2 regions of the Thermaerobacillus caldiproteolyticus genome follow, and region 2 is predicted to be linked to the other one. Evidence: a T-box and tRNA genes for the amino acid it is inferred to sense, from the RefSeq annotation. Region 2 holds a T-box; the other holds one or more tRNA genes.
What was found. A T-box is a leader RNA that pairs with one kind of tRNA and senses whether it is charged. The one in region 2 lies ahead of ISX45_RS11435 (valine--tRNA ligase), so its partner is inferred to be a tRNA-Val.
Positions count from the first base shown of each region.

Region 1: it has a tRNA-Val gene. The T-box ahead of ISX45_RS11435 (valine--tRNA ligase) is inferred to sense a tRNA for this amino acid. The anticodon was not compared.

Region 1 is NZ_CP064060.1:3,292,725-3,296,024, reverse strand. It holds gene sigW (RNA polymerase sigma factor SigW) at 1-67, opposite strand, end outside; gene rocF (arginase) at 249-1,151, opposite strand; tRNA gene ISX45_RS16590 (tRNA-Ala) at 1,296-1,368, opposite strand; tRNA gene ISX45_RS16585 (tRNA-Gly) at 1,390-1,461, opposite strand; tRNA gene ISX45_RS16580 (tRNA-Lys) at 1,469-1,541, opposite strand; tRNA gene ISX45_RS16575 (tRNA-Gln) at 1,552-1,626, opposite strand; tRNA gene ISX45_RS16570 (tRNA-Tyr) at 1,786-1,870, opposite strand; tRNA gene ISX45_RS16565 (tRNA-Thr) at 1,889-1,964, opposite strand; tRNA gene ISX45_RS16560 (tRNA-Val) at 1,975-2,050, opposite strand; tRNA gene ISX45_RS16555 (tRNA-Glu) at 2,064-2,135, opposite strand; tRNA gene ISX45_RS16550 (tRNA-Thr) at 2,156-2,228, opposite strand; tRNA gene ISX45_RS16545 (tRNA-Asn) at 2,230-2,304, opposite strand; rRNA gene rrf (5S ribosomal RNA) at 2,317-2,433, opposite strand; rRNA gene ISX45_RS16535 (23S ribosomal RNA) at 2,561-3,300, opposite strand, start outside.
Region 2 is NZ_CP064060.1:2,281,141-2,284,440, reverse strand. It holds gene spoVID (stage VI sporulation protein D) at 1-471, shown strand, start outside; gene ysxE (spore coat protein YsxE) at 528-1,556, shown strand; gene ISX45_RS11440 (hypothetical protein) at 1,558-1,746, opposite strand; T-box leader at 1,909-2,156, shown strand; gene ISX45_RS11435 (valine--tRNA ligase) at 2,201-3,300, shown strand, end outside.

The sequences.
Region 1 (3,300 bases), 1.0 Mb from region 2:
TTTCAGCGTACGCATTTTGATCTCCTTTTTTAATGGCCTTAATTCGCTTCTTTATAAATGTTTCCATATAACATGATACCCCCGCTCGCTGCGGCTATTATTGTATTACGATTTTCAAGAAAAAAAGTTTCACCAAACAATGCATGTTTATTTTAGCATATTCACCTAAATTTTACCTAAAAAATCATCAAATTGCTGGTATATTCCAATAAAAACAGCAGACCTTTGTTAGTCTGCTGTCTTTTTTATTATACTAATTTTTCTCCAAAAAGCGAACCCATTAGCGCAACAGCAACAGAGGCTGTTTTGTTTCGTTCGTCTAAAATCGGATTTACTTCAACAAATTCTGCCGAAGTAATCAATTTGGCTTCCGCAAGCATTTCCATTGCTAAATGACTTTCTCGATAAGTGAGTCCTCCAATGACAGGCGTCCCCACCCCTGGAGCATCGTGCGGATCAAGACCATCTAAATCTAATGATAAATGAACACCATCGGTACGTTCTTTTAAATAGGCAATCGTTTCTTCCATTACTTTAGTCATACCAAGACGATCAACTTCATGCATTGTATAAACCTTGATACCCTTTTCATGAATTAATCGCTTTTCTCCTTCATCCAACGAACGCGCCCCAATTAAAACAATGTTTTCTGGCTTGACTTTCGGGCTGTAGCCCCCGATATTGGTGAGAGCCGGATGACCTAATCCAAGGCTTGCGGCTAACGGCATACCATGAATGTTGCCAGACGGAGACGTTTCTGCCGTATTTAAATCCCCGTGAGCATCGTACCAAATAACACCCAAGTTTTTGTAATGTTTTGCTACACCAGCTAATGTCCCGATCGCAATACTATGGTCGCCTCCTAGTACAAGAGGAAAATGTCCCCTTTGAACTACCTCATCTACTGTTTGAGCAAGTTTTTCATTTGTTTCTGCAACCGCTTTCAAATTTCGTAAATTCAGCCGTACTCCTTCATCATCAATTCGCTCGGCTTTACCAATGGAAATATCACCTAAATCTTCAATTTCATAATTAAGATTCTCTAACCGCTCAATGACTCCTGCATAGCGAATCGCACTTGGTCCCATATCTACACCGCGCCGCGTTTGCCCTAAATCCATCGGAACACCGATAATTGATATTTTTTTCATGCTGTCTCCCCTTCCCCATGTATTACATATATTGTATCGAATAATAGAACATTGACTCAACTTAACATTTTTTTGAATATTTATTCAATAAAGACAAAAATAAAAAAACTCCTTAAATCTTCAAGATTTAAGGAGTTTTTCTGATGGAGCCTATCGGGATCGAACCGATGACCTCCTGCGTGCAAAGCAGGCGCTCTCCCAGCTGAGCTAAGGCCCCAACATGATAAAAGCCAAACAAAGCGGAAGACGGGACTCGAACCCGCGACCCCCACCTTGGCAAGGTGGTGTTCTACCACTGAACTACTTCCGCACAAAAATGAGCCATGGAGGACTCGAACCTCCGACCCTCTGATTAAAAGTCAGATGCTCTACCTGCTGAGCTAATGGCTCATGATGAAAATGGCTGGGCTAGCTGGATTCGAACCAGCGCATCACGGAGTCAAAGTCCGTTGCCTTACCGCTTGGCTATAGCCCATTGATATAACTTCATGAAATACTTCTTTGAATATACTTCGTGAATCAACACCGAAGGATTAATTTGAGAATTTCTGAAGGAAATTCACGAAATAATCCGACATTGGTATAACAAGTATGTATATGAGGTTGTTCCCACAGCTTAAGGATGAAAAAGCAATGGTGGAGGGGGACGGATTCGAACCGCCGAACCCACTGGGAGCGGATTTACAGTCCGCCGCGTTTGGCCACTTCGCTACCCCTCCGTATTAATATATAGGGAATGGTGCCGGCTGCAGGACTTGAACCCGCAACCTACTGATTACAAGTCAGTTGCTCTACCAATTGAGCTAAGCCGGCTTCATATGTATGGTGGAGGATGACGGGATCGAACCGCCGACCCCTTGCTTGTAAGGCAAGTGCTCTCCCAGCTGAGCTAATCCTCCAAAAAATAAAAGATGACCCGTACGGGATTCGAACCCGTGTTACCGCCGTGAAAGGGCGGTGTCTTAACCACTTGACCAACGGGCCAAAAGAAAGAGACAAACACAAGCTTCCAACCGGGCTTGAACCGGTGACCTCTTCCTTACCATGGAAGTGCTCTACCAACTGAGCTATGGAAGCATGGCTCCGCAGGCAGGATTCGAACCTGCGACCAATCGGTTAACAGCCGATTGCTCTACCACTGAGCTACTGCGGAACGATTAGATCTGCCTAGCGACGACCTACTCTCGCAGGGGCGCTGGCCCCAACTACCATCGGCGCTGGAGAGCTTAACTTCCGTGTTCGGGATGGGAACGGGTGTGACCTCTCCGCCATTGTCACTAGGCAAGATATCGAATTGGACAAATATGATTATAACGAACCTATCGGTTCTGTCAAGAACTTTTTTGTTCTCTCAAAACTAGATAACCGATATCCATGCAAAGAAGCGAACGCTCGGCTTCACCTTTTTCTTGGTTAAGTCCTCGATCGATTAGTATCCGTCAGCTCCACGTGTCGCCACGCTTCCACCTCGGACCTATCAACCTCGTCATCTTCGAGGGATCTTACTCGCTTGACGCGATGGGAAATCTCATCTTGAGGGGGGCTTCACGCTTAGATGCTTTCAGCGCTTATCCCTTCCGCACATAGCTACCCAGCGGTGCCCCTGGCGGGACAACTGGTACACCAGCGGTGCGTCCATCCCGGTCCTCTCGTACTAAGGACAGCTCCTCTCAAATTTCCTACGCCCGCGACGGATAGGGACCGAACTGTCTCACGACGTTCTGAACCCAGCTCGCGTACCGCTTTAATGGGCGAACAGCCCAACCCTTGGGACCGACTACAGCCCCAGGATGCGATGAGCCGACATCGAGGTGCCAAACCTCCCCGTCGATGTGGACTCTTGGGGGAGATAAGCCTGTTATCCCCGGGGTAGCTTTTATCCGTTGAGCGATGGCCCTTCCATGCGGAACCACCGGATCACTAAGCCCGACTTTCGTCCCTGCTCGACTTGTAGGTCTCGCAGTCAAGCTCCCTTCTGCCTTTGCACTCTACGAATGATTTCCAACCATTCTGAGGGAACCTTTGGGCGCCTCCGTTACTCTTTGGGAGGCGACCGCCCCAGTCAAACTGCCCACCTGACACTGTCTCCCACCCCGATCAGGGGTGCGGGTTAGAATTTCAATACCGCCAGGGTGGTATCCCACCGTCG
Region 2 (3,300 bases):
GAGAAAAATGAAGAGGCTTCTCCGATCAGTGCAGCTCAAACTGAGCTTGTACAGAAAGAGAGCGAGGTGCTGAATCGAAACGAGGATAAAGAACAGCTTAAGACAATTGCTGAGGAGATTGACACCGTTCAAGAGAAGGAAGAAACAAAAGTATCGATCGGAGCAATTAAGCAAATAGAAAATAGAGATGAAAACGAGGAAGAGTCGGCTGATAAAAAAGTGAAGGAGTATTCAAAATCAAAAAATGAAAACGCCCTTTATTTAACGAAATTATTTGAGAAGGGACAAGGAGAGGATTTTTCAAGAGTCAAAATTTGTATCGTTCAGCAAGGGGATTCATTGGACAAGATCGCTGAGCGCTATGATGTCACTGTGCAACATCTGCTTCGTGCCAATCATCTCGATTACGGAACGGATATTCATGAAGGACAACTGTTATATATCCCGGTGCCGGCGGGCAGCCGCGCATAACGGTGAGTGAAGAATGCTTCCTCACTTCTTTTTATGTGGAGAAGGGGGGCTTTTTGTTGAATCGTGAACTTCTTGAATTATATCGCCCCATTTTGCAACAGTACGGTCTACAAGCACATCGGATAGATCATGTTGGAAAAGTGAAAAAAGTCTATACGAACGTCGGCGTATTTGCGCTGAAAGAAATAAAGCATGATAGGCAGATACAAACCGTTCAGCAAGCCTATTCTCTCTATACAAAACAATCAGTTCCTCTCTATTTGTCAAGACAAGGAACTCCGTTTGTTTTTTATCAAGGGCAATACTATTACTTAATGCCGTGGATCACTCAAGGAACAAACCCAGAGAGAGGAGAGCGGATACGCTCCTTTTTTCGAGATCTTGCTTACCTGCATCGACAGTCACTAAAAGAAGTCGATGTAAAAGAAGAGGAAATTACCCATTATTATGAAGCACGGAAAAGCGAGTGGGAAAAGCAGCGGACCTTTTTACAATCATATGTCGAACAATGTGAACATGAATGGTATATGTCTCCGTTTCAATTACAGGTTTGTACGTATTTTCATGAAACGATGCAAGCGTATTGGTTTGCCGAAACGCAGTTAGAAAAATGGTACGAGAAAATAAAAGAAACAAAAAAGTGGAGAATGGTCTTTATTCATGGGAATGCTTCATTATCACATTACGTACACGATGAAAAAGGAAATCGGTATTTCCTTAGTTGGGAGCGCGCCTGTTGGGCATCGCCACTTGCCGATTTATTTACATCTTTATATCATCATGTCCGAACGTCTCATCCGATCGGTGACGAGTGGATAGATGGGGTTGTAGAATATGAGCAACAATTATCCATTCTTGATGAGGAGCAAGCCTTTTTTTTCAGTCATTTAGCTCAGCCGGATAGCATGTATCGTTTTGTTTTCCAATATGCCACCGAGCGGCAAAAAGAAAGAAGCGAGCGCGACTATGTTTCCCGATTACACCGACGATATTGGGCAATGAAAAATATCGAATATATCGTTATGCGTCTTATACAAATAAAAGAAGCCAAACAAGCGGAAGAACAATCGGAAGTTTCTTTGTAATTTAAATCCATTCAAGATGCAAGGCCACGGCAATGAGTACAAAAATCGCTAATAAAATAACGTCAATTGGCGTCGGAAAAAAAATGGTGCGAATCCCTTGGAAAATCGTAATCGGAATAATGACTTGTACGCAAACGATACGAACTTGACGAAGCCACGGAGGCCACGAAAACCGGTTAAAATTCTTCATCCATCATCTCTCCTAACAGTGTGCTACTAATACATTATGAAATAATGAGGATAATGTGATTTTTTTGTCACCAAAAAGCGAAATGAGAATAAATAAATAAAAACTTGGAAAAGATGATTGACGATGAATTTGGTTTTTCGGTAGTATAATAAACAGAAACGTGAAAAAGCGAAGATAGGGAAGAGTACAACGAATAACGCCTTCAGAGAGAGAAATCAGTAGCTGCGAGATTTCTTAGGTCGGTTATCGTTGGAAGGTCGCCCTTGAGCTGCTTCTTTGAACGGCATTGCTTAGTAGAAGAAGCCGGTTACAGCCGTTATTGCGATGAAGTGCTTAAGCAAGGGGAAAAGTGTGCCTACTTGCTTAAGAAAAAAGGTGGTACCGCGAAAGTTACTCCTTTCGTCCTTTTCGGATGAAGGGAGTTTTTTATTTTTACGATAGGAGGGAAAACAAGATGGAGACAAAAGAGATTACAATGTCGACAAAGTACGACCATAAAGCTGTCGAAACAAACCGCTATCAATGGTGGCTGGAAGGCAAATTTTTTGAAGCAACAGGTGACAGCGATAAACAGCCGTTTACTATTGTCATTCCACCGCCAAACGTCACAGGAAAATTGCATTTAGGTCATGCGTGGGATACAACGTTGCAAGATATTATTACGCGCATGAAACGGATGCAAGGCTATGACGTTCTATGGCTTCCAGGAATGGACCATGCCGGTATTGCGACGCAAGCAAAAGTAGAAGAAAAGCTTCGTCACCAAGGGCTTTCCCGCCATGATTTAGGACGTGAAAAATTTGTTGAAGAAACGTGGAAATGGAAAGAAGAATACGCCGGTCACATTCGTGAGCAATGGGCGAAATTAGGGCTTGGATTAGATTATACGCGCGAACGTTTTACGTTGGACGAAGGGCTGTCCAAAGCGGTTCGCGAAGTATTTGTATCGTTGTACAAAAAAGGCTTAATTTACCGCGGCGAATACATTATTAACTGGGACCCGGTAACAAAAACAGCGCTGTCAGATATTGAGGTCATCTATAAAGATGTACAAGGTGCGCTTTATCATATGCGTTATCCGCTCGCTGACGGCTCTGGCTACATTGAGGTAGCGACAACACGTCCAGAAACGATGCTCGGTGATACAGCGGTAGCTGTGCATCCAGAAGATGAGCGCTATAAGCACTTAATCGGCAAAACGGTGATTTTACCGATTACTGGTCGTGAAATTCCAATCATCGGCGACGAGTATGTCGATATGGAATTCGGTTCCGGAGCAGTGAAAATTACGCCAGCGCATGACCCGAACGACTTTGAAATCGGGAACCGTCATAACTTACCACGCATTCTCGTTATGAACGAAGACGGTACGATGAACGAAAATGCGATGCAATATCAAGGACTTGATCGTTTTGAATGCCGTAAGCAAATCGTCAAAGACCTTCAAGAACAAGGAGTTCTTTTCAAAATTGAAGAACATATGCATTCTGTTGGTCACAGTGAGCGAAGCGGTGCCGTTGTTGAGCCGTATCTTTCTACACAATGGTTCGTGAA